Regions from separate parts of the Oceanobacillus sp. HCA-5259 genome, predicted to be linked through region 1. Evidence: riboswitches for the same ligand, from Rfam matches in the RefSeq annotation. Region 1 holds a riboswitch; each other region holds the start of a gene.

Region 1 (7,673 bases):
CATTGGCGCCAATCGTGACGAGAACAATATCTGCCTCTTCCAGTGCTTCAATGATTTCAGGTTGCCCCAAGCGGATTAAAAGCTGATCCGTCCGATTTCCGGGAATACCGAAGTTTTCAAATGTTGCAATCTCGTCCTCTTGATTGATGGAACGCTCTAAAATGCCGACATAGCCGCCACTATTTGTTGCATCACCAACTCCACGGGTCAACGAGTCACCAATCGCAACAATTTTCACTTCCCGTTGGAAAATCCGGCCAATCGTCTCTCGGACAATATGGGATAATCGTTCGGAAAAGCTGTTTTCCTCTTCTTCAGTTTCTTCCTTATCTTCCAGTTCATCTTGTTCGGGTTCGATTTCTTCCTTCAATTCTTCTGCATTTTCCTCAGGGATCAACGGTTGGGTTAATGCTGGGGGCTGACCATCGATATAATAAAGTATTCCTATTGTTAAAAGAATGATTGCAAAAAGAATAAATAATATTTTTTTCATCGTATCACACCTATAATCTGTCTACTACCAGTATAAAACGTGGATTTAATTTGTCTAGTATGCTCTATCTACCCAATTATTCTACGCACAAAAAGTTGAAGTTAAACGAGGAGACAGGAACAAAAAAGAAACGAACGCACCTTGCATTCGTTTCTTTAATAAAAAAATTGTTATATTTCGATTGCTTCTTTTGCTGCTTTACTGCCACGGATACGGTCTAATTCATCCGCAATGGACTTGCTTTCGATCACGTGAATGCCTGCTGCTTGTGCATATTCTGCTGCTGCATCATCGATGTTATTTTCAATCCAAAGAATTTTACTTTCTTTATTTATAAGTTGCTCGATTGTTTCTTTCGGAAGTTCTTCTGCATTTACTACAAGAGCATCAAGTGTTTCGGAAGTGCCATTCAATTGTTTTGGCTCCTCAACCGCTACAACTTCAAAACCGTAGTTACGCAACTTCTTCTCGGTTGCTTCATCAACACCAGTAACTGCAATTGTTTTCTTTCTCAACCCATTGGAGCGATCGAAAGGCGAATGGAGCAACCAGTTAGCTGCGTCATCCGCAGTCGGTGTGAATTGTGGTGCTTCACCAGTTGCTTTTGCAATAGCTTGGTCAAGGTCTTTCAAGATATCTTTCGTTGACTCAAGACCAATTGATAGCCGGACAAGCTCTTCAGGCGTACCACTCTTTTGTAAGTCCTCTGCACTTAGTTGTTGGTGTGTCGTTGAAGCGGGATGAATAATAAGGGATTTCGAATCTCCAACGTTTGCCACATGGGACCAGAGGGTAATGTTATCGATCAACTTACGTCCTGCTTCCCGGCCACCTTTAATACCAAATGTAATTATAGATCCTGCGCCTCGGTTTAAATACTTTTTCCCCAATTCATAGGATGGGTGCTCCTCAAGCCCTGGATAGTTGACCCATTCAACAGCTGGGTGGTTCTTTAGGTACTTAACGACCTCTTTCGTATTTTCCAAATGACGATCAATACGTACTTGTAAAGACTCTAGCCCTTGAATGAAAGTGAATGCGCTCTTTGGACTTAGTGATGCACCAATATCACGTAGAAGTTGAACACGTAATTTTGTTGCATATGCAGCCGGTCCTACATCTGCGTATTTTAAACCTTTATAGCTATCGTCCGGTGTTGTGAACTCAGGGAAACGCGGGTTATCCCAGTTGAAGCGTCCACCGTCAATAACGACACCGCCGATAGTTGAACCATGACCGCCAATCCATTTCGTTGCCGAGTGGATCACAATATCTGCGCCCCAGCTAATTGGTTTTGTGATGAATGGGGTTGCAAATGTATTATCGATAATGAGTGGAAGCCCATTTTCATGCGCGATTTCAGCAACTGCTTCAATATCAAATACGTTCAAGCTTGGGTTCGTAATCGTTTCCCCGAATATTGCTTTCGTTTTATCCGTGATTGCTGCACGGAAATTCTCCGGGTTTGTTCCGTCTACTAGCTTAAATGTGATTCCGTATTTCGGTAAGGTGTTTAGGAACAGGTTATACGTTCCACCGTAAAGATTGCTGTCCGCAATGATTTCATCACCGGTTCCAGCGATGTTTAGAATAGCGAGCGTAATAGCAGCCATTCCAGAAGATGTTGCCACTGCTCCTACACCATCTTCAAGATCCGCAATCCGTTGTTCAAAAGCTCCGACGGTCGGGTTGGTGATTCTTGTATAAATGTTTCCTGCTTCTGTGAGCCCGAAAAGATTTTGTGCATGCTCCGTATCCCGGAAAACATAGGAAGTTGTTTCATAAATCGGAACCGCTCTTGCCCGTGATGTTGGATCTGCTTCCTCCTGACCAGAGTGAAGAGCTTGTGTTTCTAAATTGAAAATGTTGAATTCTGACATTGATAATTCCTCCTTGGTTTTGAAAAATATGTAGCTTTGGTATGTTTTGGAGAGAGGGGAATAATTAAAACGCCCCCCTTCCTTAAGAAGAGGGGCGTATAGTTTACTATACATATCCTCCTCTTATCTTCCAGATCCGGGTAGATCTGTAGGATTTAGCACCATTAAAAGTAAAATTGCTTACTTCAAGGTTGCCGGGCTTCATCGGGCCTAATCCCTCCGCCGCTCTTGATAAGAAGATTTCTTGCTTCAGATTTGCTAGAAGCGCGTTAATTGCGCTACTTAAAAATCTTTTATAAATTTACAGATGATTATAACGTTTAATCCAGACTAATGTCAACCCCTTTAGTTGGTTTTTTAAAAAAGATTGATACCGGGACATGGGGTTACCGGGACATGGGGTCAGAGCGTTTGTCCCGCTGGTCTGGGACATGGGGGTCAGAGCAATTGTCCCGCAGGCGCTGGAACATTGGGGTCAGTGTATCTGTCCCACTGGGACAAGTGCTCTGACCCCATTCTTATGTATTTGCCTGTCTTTTCGCTGGGTGATGATATACCGAGCTTAAATAGAGAATTAATGCAAACCAGATAAATAAAAAGGCGATAAATTTTTCTATTGAAAAAGCTTCATGATAGACGAATACTCCTAGGAAGAGCATGATCGTCGGTGTAATGAATTGTAAAATCCCTACCATAGATAGCGGAATTGCTTTTGCTCCATTAGCAAATAATAAAAGTGGAATTGCTGTGGCGATCCCTGCGCCAATAAGTAAAAGATTTGTCCCGGATATAGCAGAGGACAGAGTGAAAGCTTGACGTGGTAGCAGGAAAAGGTAGCCCGCTGCAATTGGTGTAACTAGCATCGTTTCAATCGTTAGGCCATGGGTGGAGCTAATGTTGATTTTCTTTTTTAGAAGCCCATAGATTGCAAAGCTTGTTGCAAGGGCGAGTGAGACCCAGGGAAAGACACCGCTTGATACGCTCAGATAAAGGACACTTATGGCACACAGAAGAAAGGCAAATCCTTGTCGCATCGTTACTTGTTCCCTTAAAACGACAATACCTAAGAAAATGCTCATTAATGGATTAATATAATAGCCTAGGCTTGCTTGGAGGACGTAACCATTCGCGACTGCCCAAATGAATAAGAACCAATTCGTCGAGATAAGAATTGAAGCAGCTGCAATAGCTAGTAGGTCCTTTGGATTTCGTAATAAATTTCGGCACGTATGGAGAAACGAACGGAATTGTTTGATTGTAAGCAGTAAAGCAATCATGAAAATGAATGACCAGACAATTCGATGGGCGAGCGTTTCCATTGGATTCACATGATCGAGAAGTTTCCAGTACATTGTTAAGAAACCCCAAAGCAAATATGCACTAAACGTATATAACGTACCTAACTTCATTTCCCTCGATTCCATCGTCACCAATCCCCCATCCTAACCCCTCTGTAAGTATAAAAACAATATTAAGACTAATTACGCAAGAATCGGGACGGGGGGTCAGTGCATTTGTCCCGCTGGTAGGTGGGACATTGGGGTCAGTGTAGCTGTCCCATTGGGACAAATGCTCTGACCCCAAGTGTCCCAACTCCCTCGGAAAACGCTTTCATAATAGTGTTTTTTCTTGTATGCTAGTTATAGAGATATTGCTTCATTTTGAAATGAGAAGTAAAGGGGAGGAAGCATATGACAAAGAAATATCAAAGGTTTGAAACTGCAGTGATTCATGAGGGTTATGATGAGAAGGAAATGCTCGGAAGTCTGTCCATTCCACTATTTCAAACATCCACTTATGTTTTTGACACGGCAGAACAAGGCGAAAGACGATTTAGCGGGGAAGAGGAGGGATTTGTCTATTCGCGTTTAAGAAATCCGACCGTTCGTGTCCTTGAGGAGCGGATTGCCAGGCTTGAAAATGGAGAGAAAGGTCTTGCTTTTGCTTCAGGTATGGCGGCTGTTTCGGCGGTTTTATTATACTTAACGAAGGCAAATGATCATGTTCTATGCTCTGCTGGGCTTTACGGCTGCACGTACGGATTATTAACACTGATGAAGGAAAAATACAATATCACGTCAGACTTCTCCCTGCTTGACTCAGAAGATGCAATCCACGCTAAAATAAAACCAGAAACCGCATTGATTTATGTTGAAACACCGATCAATCCCACAATGAAGCTTATTGATTTGGAACTTGTAACAAAAGTTGCGAAAGAATATAGTATTCCAGTCGTCGTGGACAATACGTTCTCTACACCTTATTTACAGCGCCCGCTTGATTTAGGCTGTGACGTCGTTCTTCATAGTGCTACGAAATATATTGGAGGCCATGGTGATGTCATTGCTGGTCTTGTCGTCGGTAAAGCAGATTTTATTGATGATTTGGCAATCACCGCACGTAAGGACATTGGCGGAATAATGTCACCATTTGATGCGTGGTTGCTGCTCCGCGGCTTGAAAACATTGCCCATTCGAATGGACCGCCACTGTGAAAATGCAGCTAATATTTTTGAAAAGTTAAAAGGGCATCCAAAAGTTGCTTCGATATATTTTCCGGGCGATACGGAATCAAGTGACGGAAAAATTGCAGCAAAGCAGATGCGTAAGAGTGGCGGAATGATTTCTTTTGAAATAAAAGGAAGTAAACAAGATGCCCAGCACTTTATGAACCGCTTGAATTTTATTAAAATTGCAGTGAGTCTCGGGGATGCGGAGACATTGATTGAACATCCAGCAACAATGACACATGCAGTCGTGCCGGAAGCGTCTCGTTTAAAGATGGGCATTACCGATCAATTGATCCGGCTCTCGATCGGGCTTGAAGCTTGGGAAGATATTTGGGATGACTTGGAACAAGCGCTAGAGCATGTATAAAGTGAAACTCATTCTGTGGGGTATTACAGACTGTTAATACGTATAAATGGAAAGAAGCATCTTATTCCGATTTGGGGTAGGATGTTTTTTGTGTTCAAGCTGTCTTCGTAGGGTATATTAATTGAGGTAAATGCTTTGCCCCACTTTCTAACAGAAACCGGGACAAAAGCTCTGACCCCGATGTCCCACCACACCGGGACAAATGCTCTGACCCCAATGTCCCGCTCGAAGTGGTGGGGGAGTTGTGCTATATTATAGTATATTAGTTGATTTGATTGATGAAGAGGGCTGGTTGGATGAGTTTAGTTGCAATTTTGTTGAACATTACAATATTAGTTAATATCATTCTCGGGTTGTCGATTATCTTTCTGGAGCGGAAAAACGCTTCGTCCACCTGGGCTTGGCTTATGGTCCTTTTATTTATCCCAGTTGCTGGATTTATTCTTTATTTAATCTTTGGAAAGCCAATCAGTAATGGACGGATTTTTGTCTGGGACACGAAGAGTAAACTCGGATTAAAGGCGGCGGTTCAGTCTCAGCTTCGTGATATTGAAAATGATGAACTCGAATATAGCGACGCAGATATGAAAAAATATGCGAGCCTGGTTTATTTAAATTTACGAACAGATTCTTCCCTTTTATCTCAGAACAACGCGGTTGATATACTTCTCGACGGAGAGGAGAAGTTTGAACGCTTGATGCAAGACATGCGGCGGGCGAAAGAACATATCCATTTAATTTATTATATTGTTCGCAATGACGAGCTCGGCATGAAACTAGCCGATGTCATGATCAAGAAGGCCAATGAAGGTGTCACCGTCCGTTTCCTTTATGATGCAATGGGCTCACGCCGTTTAAGTAAAAAATATGTGAAGCGACTTCGCGATGCCGGTGTTCAAGTCGAAGCTTTTTTCCCAGCAAAACTCGTCAATTTTAAAATAAATTACCGTAACCACCGAAAACTCGCAATCATTGATGGGAAAATCGGCTATATCGGGGGATTCAATATCGGTGATGAGTATCTTGGTAAAGATAAAAAATTTGGTTACTGGCGCGATACCCATCTGCGTGTAAAGGGTTCTGCCGTCGAAGGGATGCAGACGCGGTTTATCCTTGACTGGAACCAAGCAGCTAAAAGTAATATCCATTATGAAGACCACTATTATCAATCGGAAAAAGCAGGAGACGCCGGCATGCAAATCGTCTCGAGCGGTCCGGATCAGGATTTAGAACAGATAAAGAATGCGTATATAAAGATGATTCTCGAGGCAAAGGAATATATTTATATTCAGACGCCTTACTTCATTCCGGATGAAAGCTTGCGGGATGCGCTAAGACTTGCAGCATTATCTGGTGTGGATGTAAAGGTCATGATCCCGAATAAACCGGATCATCCATTTGTCTACTGGGCAACTTTATCCTACAGTGGGGACTTGCTCGAAGCAGGCGGAGAAATTTATATTTACCAGAACGGTTTCATGCATGCGAAGACACTAATCGTCGACGGAAAAATATCAACGGTTGGAACGGCGAATATTGATGTACGCAGTTTTCGCCTGAATTTTGAAGTGAGTGCCTTAATCTATGATAAGGAAATTACCGAAGAGCTCGTCGAAGCATTCCATGACGACATTCGCCGCTCCACACAAATGACGAAGAAACTGTATGAGAAACGCTCGCTTGGAATCAAATTGAAAGAATCGATATCACGCTTATTATCACCAGTTCTATAAGAGAACATCAAGGAGGACACCATGAAAGCAAAACCTTGTTCCAACTCATTAGCAATTAAAACAACTCACGTTCACCCGCCGGATACAAACGTCCATAATACATTATTCGGTGGAAGGCTTTTAGCGCATATTGACGACTTAGCGGCAATTTCGGCTGTAAAGCATTGCCGAAATCCTGTCGTTACGGCGTCGATTGACTCGGTTGACTTCTTAACCCCTGTACGGGCAGGGGACGCGATTTTAATCGAATCATTCGTTACGTGGACACGGAATACATCGATGGAAGTTTTTGTCCGGGTTATTACGGAGAATCTCGTAACGGAGGAAAAGGAAGTATGTAACACCGCTTTTCTTACCTTTGTAGCGATTGATGAATACGGCAGACCAACCCCAGTCCCGCCAGTTTACCCGGAGACCGATTATGAGAAGACGCTGCACGAGTCTGCACCCGAACGTGCCGAACAACGCAGAGAACGCCGGAATAAATCGAAAACTTTCGCTCAAAAAATTGGCTCCGAATATATTTGGGACAGAAACAAGTAGAAGAGAGGACCCAGCAGCTCTTAATCATTTTCTATTTAGAGCGGCTACACAACAACCTCATAGCAAAAATGAGGTGTCCCTATGTTAAAAAACAAACTCATACGCTACAACTTAAAAGGAGGCATGGTTTTACAACTATTGCCTCCTT
Region 2 (7,673 bases), on a different contig from region 1:
AACAATCAAATCCTTTGGTTAAGCTAGTATTAATAATAGCTTAACTAAAGGACTCTGAGGTGATGATATGTTACTGTCAGGAGAGATTATATCTGGAGAATTTGACGGCAATGCGAATGAGTTTTCTATACAAAAAGTAAAACACTTCACGACACAAACAACGATAAATGAAAAACAGTTAAAAAGTCTTTATCATTATCTGAAAAAACATCAAGATGATGCAGAAGGCCATGTCATTACGCTATATGACCAATTGCCTATCCGATTGAATCGGGAAGAAATAAGCCTACTTGCGGGTGACCTTGAAAAAGTGCAGGAAATGTATCTTGACACATTCTGAATGACCGCTTATAATGAAGAAGATTTTTAATAAGAGGGAGTATTATTGAGAAAATGAGACAACATCCTAACTTTGAACCGATAATTGAATATGGTCAAAGCCTCTGATTTGCGTTGCAGAGTGATTGGGATACGTCTGTCCTTTATTCATAATCATAATGTCAAATTATGAAAAAAGTTATATACCATACAATGAACTCTACGGATAATTCAATTCAGGTGGTGGAAAGGCGGCTCTGTTCTGTCTTTCCTTTTTAGTTTTAGTGAATGAGACCCCCCAATGTTTTTAAGGAGTACCCCTACTTTTGACCACAGGCAGCTGCTTGTGATTTTTTATTTTGAACAAACAATTGAAGGAGGAAGTTTTTTGCAAACTTTATTATTTTTTTGATGGTAAAAAGTGAGTGAAATGCATAGATATACTATATTTTAAAATAAAATTAGAGGTAAAAATAATGAGCAAATCAAAAGAAAAAAATTATGAATTTCTATCAGAAGATCCGAATGTCAAAACATTGCCGCTTATGGCAGCGTTGATCATCGGAGCGTTTTTCGCGATATTGAATGAGACACTGTTGAATATTGCGCTCACGACATTAATGGCAGAGTTCGATATTACGCTACCAACTGTCCAGTGGGTTGCAACAGGATTTATGTTAATGATGGGGATTGTTATACCAGTATCTCCATTATTTATGCAATGGTTTACGACAAGGCAGCTTTTCATTGGGACGATGACGGTCTTTACAATTGGTACAACGATAGCGGCAATCGCGCCGACATTTTCCGTATTGCTTACTGGCCGGTTGATTCAGGCAGTCGGTACTGGAATGTTGATGCCGATTATATTCAACGTCTTTTTACTTGTGTATCCTCCACATAAAAGAGGGAAAATCATGGGAATTGTTGGGTTAGTTATTATGTTTGCACCTGCAATCGGACCAACACTTTCAGGAGTTATCGTTGATTACTTGGGTTGGAGATTTTTATTTATCTCTGTCCTCCCATTTGCTGTATTTTCGATTCTTTTTGCCTTGAAATATTTGGTGAATGTATCGGAAGTGACGAAACCGAAGATCGATTGGCTCTCCATTGTCTTTTCAACGGTAGGTTTTGGTGCAACAATATACGGATTCAGCTCGGTTGGAGAGAGTGAGGCAGGGTTTTTAACACGTGATGTTTTAACTGCAATTATCATTGGGGTGATTGGAATCATTCTCTTTGCCATCAGACAATTTAAGCTGGAAGAACCGTTGATGGACTTGCGCGTGTTCAAATTGCCGATGTTCACGCATGCAGTAATCATGTTCATTATTATTGTGATGACGATGTTTGCCTCAGAACTTATCTTACCGGTGTTCATGCAGGGACCAATGGCTCTTGCACCAGCAATGGCTGGAATGCTGCTGCTCCCGGGAAGTATTTTAAACGGGATTATGAGCCCATTTATGGGCGCTTTATTCGATAAAGTTGGTCCTCGGGTGATGATGATACCTGCGACAATTGTGCTTGCCGGGACGATGTTTATGTTCAGCCGAATGACAGCTGATACGCCGCCTTGGGTAATAATCGTTGGATTTATGCTCATTATGCTTAGCGTATCTGCAACGATGATGCCAGCTGAAACAAATGGGCTGAATCAGCTGCCGAAGCGATTATATCCGCACGGTACGGCTGTGATGTCCACGCTGCAGCCGTTGAGCGGGGCAATTGGAGTTTCGGTATTTATCAGTATTTTAAATTCGAAACAGGCCAGTTATCTCGCAGGTGTTGCGGATCCTGCGTCTCAACAATCAATAACGCAAGCGATGGTTGTTGCAGTGGAGCATGTCTACTTTATTATCTTTATCATTACGATCATCGCAGTAATTCTATCCTTCGTTGTCTACCGCGCTCGGCCGGTTGAAGAAAATGTTTAAAAAAGGTTGACAATTATCTAAAAGCTATGTAGAGTATAGCTAATAACTTAATAAAGCAAATTTTCTTATCAAGAGAAGTGGAGGGACTGGCCCTGTGAAGCTTCAGCAACAGACATGAATATGTACTGTGCTAATTCCAGTAGCGTCATATGCTTGAAGATAAGAAGAGTAGACACGATACTAGAATCCTCTTCTTATTTTCAAGAAGGGGATTTTCTTATTTTTGCAGATATGAAAGTAGAAATCCTTTCTTCCCGCATAAATGCAACTAGAGCATTCGCCGTAAAAGCTTGGTGAAGACAGAGTCTTCTAATCAAAATATATAATGAAAAGGGGAAATACAATGACGACACTTACGAAAGCGCCATTTCGAGCAGATCATGTTGGAAGTTTATTAAGACCCGAAAGCATTAAGCAAGCAAGAGCAGATTTTCAGGCCGAAAAGAAGTCAGCGGATGAATTATATGCGATTGAAACAGAAGAGATTACCCGAATTGTTGATAAGCAGATTGAAGTTGGCTTAGAGGTTGTAACGGATGGAGAATTCCGCCGTAGATTCTGGCACACTGATTTCCTTGAGCATTTAAATGGCATAGAGGGCTATGTTCCAGAGCATGGTTATCGATTTAAAGGGATAGAAACAGAAAAGTACACAATTCGCAACAACGGAAAAGTGTCATTCAATCCGAACCATCCATTTATTGAGGACTTTAAGGTCTTTAATAAAATTGTTGATGGTCGTGCAGTCGCAAAACAAACGATTCCAAGTCCGAATCAGCTATTCCACCCTGGCATGATGGACGAGACAGTTTACTCCGATATTGAAATTTATGCGAAAGATGTTATTCAAGCATATCGTGATGCGATTCAAGCGTTTTACGATGCAGGTGTCCGTTACTTGCAATTGGATGACGTATACATTGCAGGACTCTCTTCTCCTGAGAAGGAATTCCCTGAAGATGGCTACTCGAGAGAGCAATACATCGACTTGGCCCTCCGCGTAATCAATGGAGTGTTGGATGGTAAACCAGCGGATTTAACTGTCACAACGCACTTATGCCGTGGAAATTACCAGTCTGCATACATGTTCAGTGGTAGTTATGATTTGATTGCACCAACCTTACTCGCGAAGGAAAAAGTGGATGGATTTTTCCTGGAATATGATGACGAACGTTCTGGGGATTTCAAAGCTTTAGCCCATATTCCTAAGGGTGGGCCACAAGTGGTCCTTGGATTAGTTACTTCGAAGTCAGGTGAACTGGAAGATAAGGAAAAGCTTAAAGATCGAATAAAAGAAGCGACACAATACATTCCCAAGGAGCAAATTTGCTTAAGCCCACAATGCGGATTTTCATCAACCCATCACGGAAATAAGTTAACGGAAGAACAGCAATGGGAGAAATTACGCTTTATCGTTGAGTTATCAAAAGAAATTTGGTGATACCAAAATGAGATAATCTTAAGCATTTGGACGGTACACCTGTTATTTAACAAGCAGAAGACTCTCGTGTTTTATACACATTAACGGTCTGTAATACCCCCCACTCTAAACAAGAGGGAAAACTAAAATGTGAAGGTGGGGGATATACAGTCCGTAAATACCTGATTCTGTTCAACTAACATTCAGTGGGGAGGTAAGGAGAATCTCCCACTGAATGAAGTTTCACTTTAAGAATTATTTAATAGTGAATGAAAAAGGTCAAAAAAGCAAATTTCGAGCAGTATGTAGCTGCTGGAAGTTTGCTTTTTTTATTGGTGGACATTACGTTTGGATTTTAATCGTAAGAGTTGTAACAATTATTATACTTTGTTAATATCATAATACCAAGTAAATTTATATGAATGGTGTGGTTGGATTGGGAGAGCAGTTTAATCGTTTATTTGACGAGTGGGCAGCGAGTTACGATGATACGGTTCAGGGGGCTGATATGGAATATCGGGAAGTATTCAGAAATTATGAAATAATTCTTCAGAAGATTAGTGATCGTGTGCATGGTTTTGTCATTGAGTTTGGCGTAGGAACAGGTAATTTAACAAAAAAGCTTATGGAAAAAGGGTTAGAAGTGGTTGGGATTGAGCCTTCAGACAATATGCGGAAAATTGCCCAACAAAAACTTCCTAACACGAAAATTATGAAAGGCAATTTTCTATCCTTTCCCAGACAAAATAAAAAGGTAGACGCAATTGTGAGTAGCTATGCATTTCATCACTTGACGGATAAGGAAAAGGAGCAAGCGATTAAACTCTACACAAATATATTAGACACGCAAGGGAAAATTATCTTCGGTGATACGATCTTTGAGAATGATAAAAAGAAAAATGAAGCCTATCTACAGGCGAAAAAGAAGGGTTATCATCGATTAGCAGAGGATTTGAATACGGAATATTACACGACCATCCCTAAGATGGAACAGATACTTCATCAGTATGGGTTTACAACAAGTTTTGAACAAATCAATGATTATGTATGGATTATGGAAGCGCAATTGAATAGAGAAGCAAAGCTCGCATAAGAAAAATGTCCATATGAGGCAGGTGGTGGAAAGAATGAATATCATACAAAACCTCAGCCAGTTGGTTGGGAACACGCCAATGTTTGAAATCACTGCATATGATTTACCAAAAGATGTAAGGCTGTTTGCGAAATTGGAGTTCCAGAATATTGGTGGGAGCATCAAGGATCGGCTCGGATTTTATCTCATTCAAAAAGCTATCGAAAAAGGGGAATTACAAAAGGGAGACACCGTGATTGAGCCGACCGCGGGTAATACGGGGATTGGCTTGGCACTTGCTGCAATCCATTATCAATTACATGCTATTTTCGTTACTCCTGAAAAATTTAGTCAGGAGAAACAGGCCCTTATGCGGGCATTAGGCGCTGAAGTAATCAATACACCGACAGAGTTTGGGATGGCCTATGCAATAGAAAAGGCGCAACAACTTGCAAGCGTTCGTCCGGGCGCCTATATTCCTAATCAATTTTATAATAAAGATAATCCAAACACCTATTATGATACACTTGGGCCGGAAATTATAGCTGACTTAGATGGAAGAGTTGATATTTTTATTGCTGGTGCCGGTTCGGGTGGGACGTTTACTGGCGTGGCACGTTATCTAAAAGAAAAGCAGCCACAAGTAAAGACAGTAATTGTGGAACCTCAAGGATCCATTTTAAATGGGGGTGACCCGGGTCCCCATAAAATAGAGGGAATAGGAGTAGAATTCATACCAGACATTATGGACCGGAGTCTATTTGACAAAATTTATACGGTTACCGACGAACAAGCATTTGCCCGATTAGCTGAGATAGCAAAATATGAAGGATTACTCGTTGGCAGTTCTTCCGGTGCTGTAGTAGAAGCTGCTTTAAAAGAAGCAGAAATCGCGGAGCCTGGAACAAATATCGTAACTATTTTTCCGGACAGTAGTGAACGCTACTTGAGTACGGGAATCTATCGCGGGGAAAACGTCCGTAACACTTCCGCATCAAAAGGAAGAGGTTAATCAAATTTATTTAGGCGGACGCTACCACCCTGATTCACGAAAGCGAATTCAGTGGGAGAAGGGCCGTCGACTAAATACGCGACGTCTTGTCGCAATGTCGACACTAGCACGTCCAGTGCATCGAAACCCCCACTGAATGAAGTTTCATTCTAAGGAGGGATAGAATAAGATGAGAAAGAAAACGCAATTAATTCACGGTGGAGCAGCTATTGATAAAAATGTTGGCGCGATGTCGCCGCCGATTTATCAGGCAAGCACATTTAAGCAAAATGGTGTCGGTAATTTTACTTATGAATATTCACGGACGGGAAACCCTACGCGAGAGGCTTTAGAAACACTTATTGCTGATCTGGAAAAAGGGAAGCGTGGCTTTGCTTTTGCTTCTGGAATGGCTGCAATTGCAGCGGTAATGGATCTATTTCAATCGGGAGATCATATCCTGATTACTGATGATGTATATGGCGGAACTTATCGCTACATGACAAAGATCTTAAATAACCGGAACATCGATGTAACCTTCACAGATTCAAGTAATTTGGACGAAGTTAAAGAAAACATTCGCCCGGAGACAAAAGCTATTTTTATAGAAACACCGACAAATCCATTGTTGAAAATAACGGATATTGAAGCGTTAGCGGATATTGCAAAAGGAAATAACTTAACATTAATTGTTGATAATACATTCCATACGCCATATTGGCAATCGCCAATTGATCATGGAGCAAACATTGTCATCCATAGTGCAACGAAATATTTAGGAGGCCATAGCGATCTTGTAGCGGGTCTAGTAGTAGTAGACGACGAAGAGCTTGGTGAAGCAGTACATTTTATTCAAAATGCGACCGGTGGTGTTCTAGCTCCTCATGATAGTTGGTTGCTGATTCGAGGAATCCGAACATTAGGAGTTAGAATGGAAGAAATCGAAAGTAATACGAGTGAAATTGTTGAATTTCTTGTAAACCATCCACAAGTTGGAAACGTGTACTATCCAGGTTTACCAGAGCATCCGAACCGTGAAATTCATGCCAAGCAATCAGGTGGTTTCGGCGGGATGGTATCCTTTACGGTAGACAATGAAGAAAAAGCAATGGAAGTTCTTAATAAAGTAAGATATTTCACTCTTGCTGAGAGTCTGGGAGCTGTCGAAAGCCTTATTTCACTTCCAGCAAAGATGACACACGCCTCTATCCCGAGAGAGCGAAGAATTGAATTAGGGATAGAAGATGGTTTGATTCGTCTTTCAGTTGGTTTAGAAGATGTAAAGGATTTAATGGAGGATCTGCAACAAGCGTTAGATTAGATGTGAGAACTCTCATAACTTTTAGATAGTTGATTATTTCTAGAAAAAAGGTATAATGATTAGTATAAAATTAAACGTTAAGAAGGATGATTAGAAAATGAGACTACGATTCCAAACTTTGAACCAGTAACTAAATACGTTCAAAGACTCTGCTTGTTTGTGCAGGGTAAACGGGATTAGTCTGTCCTTTTTTAATCAACTTCATTTTTAATCTTACTCTGTTTTAATGAGGAAGGCGGCTTATTCTGCCTTCTTTTTTTGTGCCCTTTTTTAACAGAAAATGAAAGAGGAGGAGGAAAACCAAATGCAAATGTTATTATTCTTTTAATACGAGCTCGCATTAGACTTGAGCTCGTATCGATCCTAGCTATCGATACGAAATTTAACTATTTCGGGAGGTAGCAGAGATGGAAAAAATATGCTTTGAATTAGAAAATATAGCGTTAACTTATTTTGATCAAACGATAATAGAGATTGAACGATTAGCAATTCACCAGTTTGACCGAATCGGTATTGTTGGGAAGAATGGTGCAGGTAAGAGTACGTTATTAAAGCTCTTGGCTGGGATGATTCAGCCAACACGTGGAAAGGTGCATCATCATGCAGATTTT
Region 3 (7,673 bases), on a different contig from region 1:
AAAGTTTAATTCCATTCAACTTTGCTTCTCGGAAAGGATTTTCATTACGGACTTACCATTGACTCTCAGCAATTCGTCAACTCTCTGTAGATAAGATTCCATAATTACTCGTTTTCGTCATCAAATTGGATATTAAATTGTTGTAAACAATATCTTATTATTGTATAAATGTCAAGTTATAATTTACAAATACTCCATAATTTCATTGTTCCCCTTCATTTAATTTTCGAGCGTTCCAAAAACTAAAGTTTCTGTGCTCTACTTTACACCTTCCTCACAACAGTCACCCTCTGTATAAACAGATAACTAAAAAGATATAAACCAATACCGATTACGAAAATCGTTGCAAAAGTCAGCATGGATGCATCAGATAAAATATTCGCAAATGCTTCAATTAACCAGCCCTCAAAAAGACCATACAAGATTACGACTAGTATTGCTCCTAATGTAATTCCTCCACCTAGTAAACCAGATTGGTAAAATATTAATCCGACTAATAATAGTAAGGCCATAAGAAAGAACATAATGAATGTATCAATAACTGTTCTTGTCAACCACGTATCTGTCAGCAGCATAGCCGGATGTCCAAAAATATAGTTTGTAACACCGAAGACGTTAAGCAGCCCTTCTAAAATTGTCTGCAAGGTATTAGCCGCTATCGCCATTAATAGGGAATAGCAAAAGAAGAAATAGGCATAGCTCAGAAAAATGTTTTTCCGAATCGCTCCCATTTTCAATCCAAAAGGAATGTCCTTTTTAACACTTTGAAAAGCAATAATTGCGACATTCGTATACGTTGCAAACGGGAACGCCCAATAAAATCTGCTCCCTTCTACGCCCATCAAGAAATAAGCCATAATACTAGTAGCAACGGTAATCGCAATTAGAATCGTCCAAAAGATCTTCACATGATACTTCATGTCTTGTGTATAATAATAAATAAGTCCTTTCACTTGATTATTCATGCGTGCGCTCCTTTCTTTTCTGTCAAATGAATCATTAATTCCTGTACCGGAACCGCTTCTGCATCTAATCCGAAATCTTTCGCTTCTTCGCTAGTACCAAAGGCATAGGCCATTGAATTTCCTGCAAGACTTTTGAGTTCAATCACATCTTTACCTTGTAAAAATTGATCTACTTTTTCCGTCGGTCCAGACACGGCTACCGTTTGTTGTCTTAACACCTCTGAATCCTCCTGCAAAACGACCAAGCCTTCCTGCAAGATAATTACCTCTTCAAACATTAAACTCACCTCATCAATTAAATGGGTGGAAAAGATGATTGTTCTTGGATAATCCTCGTAATCCTCTAACAATAATTCATAAAATCGTTTCCGTGACGGCGCGTCCATTCCAATATATGGTTCATCAAAAACGGTAATCGGAGCCCTGCTCGCTAAGCCAACCGTGATACCTAAAGCAGACTCCATCCCTTTGGATAATGCTTTTACTTTTAATCGAGGTGTTAGATTAAATTCTTTTAATAAATCTTCTGCAAAGGAGTAATCCCAATTCGGATAAAAGTAAGAAAATATCTTTAACACATCTTTGATTTTCAGTTCTTTGGGGAAGTTATTGGATTCCTTAATCAGACAAATCGATTCCGTCAATTCTTGCTGATCGAATGGATTTTCACCAGCAATTTTTATTTCTCCACTCGATGGCATAATTTGGCCACTAAGAATATTCATGAATGTCGTTTTCCCGGCACCGTTTCTCCCAAGCAGACCGTAGATTTTATTTTTCTCGAGTGCAAAAGATACATGATTTAATGCATACTTTTCTCCATACTTCTTACTCAAATTATTCACTTCAATCTTCATATCCTTCATCCTTCCTTTGCAGCATTTCTATAAGTTCTTCATCTTTAATCTGAAGCTTTTTTGCTTCCTCTTTGAGTGGTAGCATGTAATTGTCATAAAAAGTCTGTTTCCTTTTCTCCATAACAATCTCTTTTGCTGTTTCGGTAACAAACATGCCCACCCCTCTCTTTTTAACCAATATTCCTTCTCCGACCAACTCATTAATCCCTTTTCCAGCGGTTGCAGGATTAATTTGATAAAAGGCAGCAAATTCATTCGTTGATGGTACCCTGGTCCCCGTCTGATAGGATTCATCCATAATCGAATCCTCAATTAAATCCTTTATCTGCATGAAAATTGGCTTGCTGTCATCTAGTTTTTTCTTCATTTAAGTTCATTCCTTAGTTGGTTAATTACTTATGTAATTAACCATATAACACCTTCAGATAAATGTCAATCCCATTTTCTAAAATTAAGCTTAAAAAGGCTCGATCCCACATATGCAGAATCGAGCTTGTCTATAATAATTTTGCCATATAATATTCATCCATGAACTCATCACCTATAAGCAAGGAATGCCTTTTGGTCCCTTCTATTTCAAACCCTGCTTTTCTATATAATGAAAGAGCTGTATCATTCTTCGTAACCACAGTTAATTCCAACCTTCGAATATTCCTATCCCGTGCCCAACGATCCAACCGATAAAATAGTTTTGTACCAATTCCTTGTCCTCTCTTGGCTTGTAATATGCCGACAACGATATAAACGGAATGCTTATTTCTTCGTGCCTTTCCACCTATTGCAAAAAGATAACCCACTAAATCCTGCTCCTTTTCTGCTACAAATATCGTAGAATTTTCACTTGCTTGTATGCTTTTGATCATTTCCACTTGGCTCTCTGCCTGAACTTCTCTTTCACCAGATTCCCAGAGCATATATTTTGAATTTTTTTCGACTTCCTTTATAAGATTAGCTAATTTTTTTGCATCAGTTGTACTAGCTTTTCTAATAATCATCACTTTCTCCCCTTAATTCTATATTTATTAATTATTCTAACTCAATTAATCTTACCATATATTTCAAAACTAAATTCCTAGTTATTAATGGAATTAATCTTAAACAGTTAGAGGACTGGATTGCGATCAACCCAGTCCAATACTAAAGGCATTTTTTGTTACATGTTAATTTTTCTTTTGTACAGCAATCCAAATTTCGCTATAAACAAATAAATCCCCCGTAAATGAAATTTCATTTCAGGAGCCTCAACCAATTCATAATCTGATGAAGGGAGCCACTCAGAAACAATTCATATTTTTCAGCATCGCTTATTCCCTCCTTCATAAGATTATTATAATAACAATTGAAAACGAATACCCGAAAAATTAGAACCGGATATTGTCGGTTTAAAACACGAATAGCATTAACTAAATTTTAAAATAATTATTAAATTTTCTCTTGACATTTATACGAAACCTATGTAGAGTAAAAATTATCAAAATTAAATATGTAATTTTCTTATCTAGAGAGGTGGAGGGACTGGCCCTTTGATACCTCGGCAACAGACTTTTTGAAGCACTGTGCCAATTCCAGTAGCGTTAAGCTTGAAGATAAGAAGAGAAACTAGTAATGCGATTTAAACCTCTTCTTATATTAAGAAGGGGTTTTTATTATTTTATTACATATAAAACAGGAGGAGAAGAAATGAAACGTACTCTAGAACAAAGGTTAAAAGAAGGAACAGTTATTGTTGGAGAAGGGTATTTGTTTGAATTGGAACGAAGGGGTTATTTACAAGCAGGGTCATTTGTACCGGAAGTGGCACTAGAAAACCCAGAAGCACTTAAACAAACCTATAGAGATTTTATGAATGCTGGATCTGATGTGATCTTAGCGTTTACGTATAATGGTCATCGAGAGAAGCTTCGCATTATTGGTAAAGAAGATTTATTAGAGCCGCTAAATCGGAGTGCAATTCGGTTGGCAAAAGAAGTAGCCAAGGAACACCCGACAGAGGAAGCACTTGTTGCGGGAAATATTTCGAATACAAATATTTTTGATCCAAATAATCCAGCTTCCAAGGAAGAAGTGAGAAGTATTTTTGCAGAAATGGTGAAATGGTGTAAGGAAGAGGGCGTTGACTACATTGTTGGTGAAACATTTTATTATCATGAAGAAGCATTAATCGCCTTGGAAGAAATTCAAAAACAAGGTTTACCTGCAGTGATTACGTTAGCCTTATTTGCGGAGAACATTTTAAGAGATGGATATACGGCAGATGAATCATGTAAAATCCTTTCTGAAAAGGGGGCATTAGTAGTTGGTCTGAACTGCTTCCGCGGACCTGATACAATGCATTCATACTTAGTGGACATCCGAAAAAATGTAGATGGCTATGTGGGCGCTCTACCACTTCCATATCGGACAACGGAAGAAAATCCGACATTCTTTAATTTGCCTGATGCCGGATGCAATTGCACATTGCCTACGGAAACAACTTTCCCGACTGCACTTGATCCGCTTTACCATAATCGTTTCGAATTAGCGGAATGGGCAAAAGAGGCAAAAGAGGCAAAAGAAATTGGTATTAATTATATCGGCTTATGTTGCGGTGCTTCACCTGCAATGCTAAGAGAAGTTGCAGAAGCTGTCGGAGTTGAAACAATAAATTCAAAATTCTCCCCGAACATGGAGAAACACTTTTTATTTGGTAATGATGAAACACTTAAAAAGCACAACACGGAATATCGTACAAAGGCATAATAAGATGACTGTTTTTTAATGAGTAACCCAACTTTAGCACTGTTAAATTCATAAAAATGCTCTACATCACTGTACAGAAGATAATAAGAAATGAAACAAGTTAACAATCAATCGATTTAAATAAAAAAGCTTACCATACCGAAATGTATTTGCTACAGCCAGCACATTTCTTTCGGGTAGGGTAAGCTCTCTCCTCATTTTAAATTTCGTAGTGCTTTTAAACATGATGATTATATTTATTCTTCGTCCACTTCAATATCTTCATCGACTACAGGGGCCTCCGGTTCATCATCAAAAAAGTCTGGCGGATTAGGTGGTGCGGAGGCATTATTACTAATACTGATTTCAACGGTATACGTCATTGGTACGAATTCATTGAATTTACTCATATTCACCACTGTTCCCTTTACTTCTGGAGAATAGACATACTTGACTATATACTTAATATCAGCGCCTTTTGATTGATATTCATCAAAGAATAACCGTGGCAGATCTCCTTCCATTTGACCACGGAAATCAGCTAAATACGGCTTACCTAATGAATACGTAACAGTAACACCCTTATCATCTTGGTCCGTTAATTTGGTTTCCGCCTCAACGGATTGGGAAATGAATCTTCCATAAGGTATGTCTGTATTGTATCTCTCTTTTACCGTCACATCTAAATCCGGGTAATTGCTAACTGCTTCCTCCGCAGTCAGTCCCCAAAAGTTTGGAACGACCGTAGCTTTACCTACAGATACCTTCACTTTCATCTTATCTCGTTTTGCTACCTTTTCATCTGCAGCTTCACTTTGACTAATAATATGTTCTGGCTCGATACTGTCAGAGTCAGCTTCTTCATAAGTCATGTCAATTTCATTCGTTTCTGCCCACTTTTCCACTTCTTCTTTGGGCTTTCCTGTAAAGTCAGGTACCGTTATATTCTTTTCAAAAACTTCCTTTCCTTTTGAATAATAGACGGCTGCACTGTGTTTACGTTGATATTCCGCCTCATCGACCCCACTATCCCGGATCGTAGTCTTAATATATTCCCCTTCTTCAAGGTCATCACTATACTCTGTAACCAATTGCAGGTTTTCCGCTTTATTTTCGTCAATCCAATTCCGTGCTTCCTCCTGGCTCATTTCCGAAAAGTCTGGGAGCGGTATAACCTCTTCTGGATCTGGTCCCAAGCTGCTCGTTAACTCTAGAGTCTTCCCTTTCCGTATTTTATCCCCAGCAGCTACACTTTGCTCAAAAACCTGATTGGCATCATATTCCATATTATACTCCTGGTTTAATTCAATTTCGACATCATTCTCACCTGCCCATTCCCGGGCCACGGATACAGACTCTCCTACAAAGTCTTCAACCTTCACATGGACAAGCAGATAATAGATGAAGAAAATCAAACCACAAGCTAAAACGGATCCTGAAATAATCAGCCACATCCGACGTCTCTTTTTTCTTCGGTAGTCCAGATCAATTTCCACTTCTTCTTCGGCATCCCGCTGTCGGCTGTTCCGTGTAGGGGAAGGCGCCCGCGGAGGATCGGTCTCAAGTTCAGATTTGTTATCTTCTATTTCCGAAGCAGGCGCTTGGTTTTCTTGGTTTTCCTGGTTTTCTCGTTTTTCCGGCAACTCTGTTTCTTCTTGATTCTCTGTTTGCCTATCTTGCTCCTCTTTTACTTGTTTATCTTTATCTTCCTCTTGCTCATTCAGCATATCTTGATACTTATCTTTATTAAATTTTGATAAAAAATCACTCATAAGAAGATAGTACACCTTTCCTTAGCAAGTAAGCCTGATCCGATTGCACTGCAATTTCATTGGAGTGCGTTACGACAACGACACATTTATCATGTTCGTGTGCCATTTTCTTAAAGATATCAATGATTTCCTGCTCCATCTCTTCATCCAAGTTCCCCGTCGGTTCATCGGCAAGAATCAACTCTACGTTCGTCGCCAGCGCGCGGGCAATCGCCACACGTTGCTGCTCTCCCCCGGAAAGCTTGTTAACCGGACGATCGGCTTTACTTTGTACAATCCCGATATAATCTAGTAAATTATATGCAACTGTTTTTACATCTTCCGGAATGTCATTTTCTGTAATTGACATCGGAATCAACACATTTTCCACCGCAGTGAAGGTCGGGATTAAATTATAGCTTTGAAAAATAATACCGACATTATTACGGCGATACTTTTCATAGCCTATTTTCTTAATATCTTCATCATTAAACAAAACGGTCCCGCCATGCGGTGAATCCAAAGCACTGAGTAGGGATAAAAGAGTCGTTTTCCCTGAACCGGATTGCCCTAAAATCGTGTAGAACTTCCCCTTTTCAAAAGAAACAGATGTGTCTTTCAATATATAACGACGCTTGTCACCATCTTGATAATAATAATTTAAATCTTTCGCTTCTAATATCATCATTTCACCCCTCCATTACATCAGTATTTTCTTTGGATTCAACCGTAAAATATAAACAAGCGGAATAACCGTTGAAATTAAAATCGTTAACAGTCCAATTCCATAGAAGATAAGAATATAGCTTGAATTAAGGCTTACCTCATATGAATCCAAGACATCTTCTGTTGTTAGATTCGTCTGGATTTCACTAAAATACATCATTTCATCTTGAGATGTATTATGATCAGCTTTCATCATCGTATCGGATACCTGTCCGGCTATGAAGTTACCGCTGAATAGGGATAGCGTAATCCCAATTAAAGCAACAACCATTACTTCGATCAGTATTTGCCCGACAACGCGACCCCGTCGTTCCCCTAAAGATAAATAGATTCCTAGTTCACGTTTCCGGTCTCTCAAGAATAGTAGAACTACTAAACCAATAATCAGCACCGTTGCAATGACGGCAGCCGCTAGTACATATTTTGCTAGTTTCGACATCGACTCTACCGGACCGGCAATACTATCATACTGATCCGTAGCACTGACTACTGTATAAAGCTTCGGCAGTAATGGAGCTACCTCTTCTTCAAATGCTTCACTATCTTCCGGATTATTTAAGACGAACATTGGAGTGTAATATTCAAAGGAACTATCTTCCCCTTCCGCCTCCATCATCTCCGCAAATTCTTCATCTGACTTCAATAGCTCTTCCCAA

Evidence for each region. Region 1 has a riboswitch for S-adenosylmethionine ahead of WKU33_RS01060 (O-acetylhomoserine aminocarboxypropyltransferase/cysteine synthase family protein). Riboswitches for the same ligand answer to the same signal wherever they lie in the genome.
Region 2: linked by a shared signal. The riboswitch ahead of WKU33_RS03325 (5-methyltetrahydropteroyltriglutamate--homocysteine S-methyltransferase) and the one ahead of WKU33_RS01060 (O-acetylhomoserine aminocarboxypropyltransferase/cysteine synthase family protein) in region 1 are both predicted to bind S-adenosylmethionine.
Region 3: linked by a shared signal. The riboswitch ahead of WKU33_RS09815 (homocysteine S-methyltransferase family protein) and the one ahead of WKU33_RS01060 (O-acetylhomoserine aminocarboxypropyltransferase/cysteine synthase family protein) in region 1 are both predicted to bind S-adenosylmethionine.

What each region holds. Positions count from the first base shown of each region.
Region 1 is NZ_JBBKBV010000001.1:235,460-243,132, forward strand. Features, by position in the region: gene WKU33_RS01055 (SGNH/GDSL hydrolase family protein) at 1-493, opposite strand, end outside; gene WKU33_RS01060 (O-acetylhomoserine aminocarboxypropyltransferase/cysteine synthase family protein) at 664-2,373, opposite strand; SAM riboswitch class I at 2,494-2,611, opposite strand; gene rarD (EamA family transporter RarD) at 2,892-3,797, opposite strand; gene megL (methionine gamma-lyase) at 4,065-5,249, shown strand; gene cls (cardiolipin synthase) at 5,546-6,982, shown strand; gene WKU33_RS01080 (acyl-CoA thioesterase) at 7,004-7,525, shown strand.
Region 2 is NZ_JBBKBV010000003.1:167,117-174,789, reverse strand. Features, by position in the region: gene WKU33_RS03335 (hypothetical protein) at 68-340, shown strand; gene WKU33_RS03330 (MDR family MFS transporter) at 795-2,258, shown strand; SAM riboswitch class I at 2,321-2,424, shown strand; gene WKU33_RS03325 (5-methyltetrahydropteroyltriglutamate--homocysteine S-methyltransferase) at 2,602-3,699, shown strand; gene WKU33_RS03320 (class I SAM-dependent DNA methyltransferase) at 4,115-4,771, shown strand; gene WKU33_RS03315 (PLP-dependent cysteine synthase family protein) at 4,806-5,762, shown strand; gene WKU33_RS03310 (bifunctional cystathionine gamma-lyase/homocysteine desulfhydrase) at 5,932-7,062, shown strand; gene WKU33_RS03305 (Msr family ABC-F type ribosomal protection protein) at 7,470-7,673, shown strand, end outside.
Region 3 is NZ_JBBKBV010000014.1:33,369-41,041, forward strand. Features, by position in the region: gene WKU33_RS09790 (hypothetical protein) at 264-965, opposite strand; gene WKU33_RS09795 (ABC transporter ATP-binding protein) at 962-1,822, opposite strand; gene WKU33_RS09800 (GntR family transcriptional regulator) at 1,812-2,189, opposite strand; gene WKU33_RS09805 (GNAT family N-acetyltransferase) at 2,320-2,817, opposite strand; SAM riboswitch class I at 3,314-3,415, shown strand; gene WKU33_RS09815 (homocysteine S-methyltransferase family protein) at 3,503-4,561, shown strand; gene WKU33_RS09820 (PASTA domain-containing protein) at 4,798-6,312, opposite strand; gene WKU33_RS09825 (ABC transporter ATP-binding protein) at 6,305-6,976, opposite strand; gene WKU33_RS09830 (ABC transporter permease) at 6,992-7,673, opposite strand, start outside.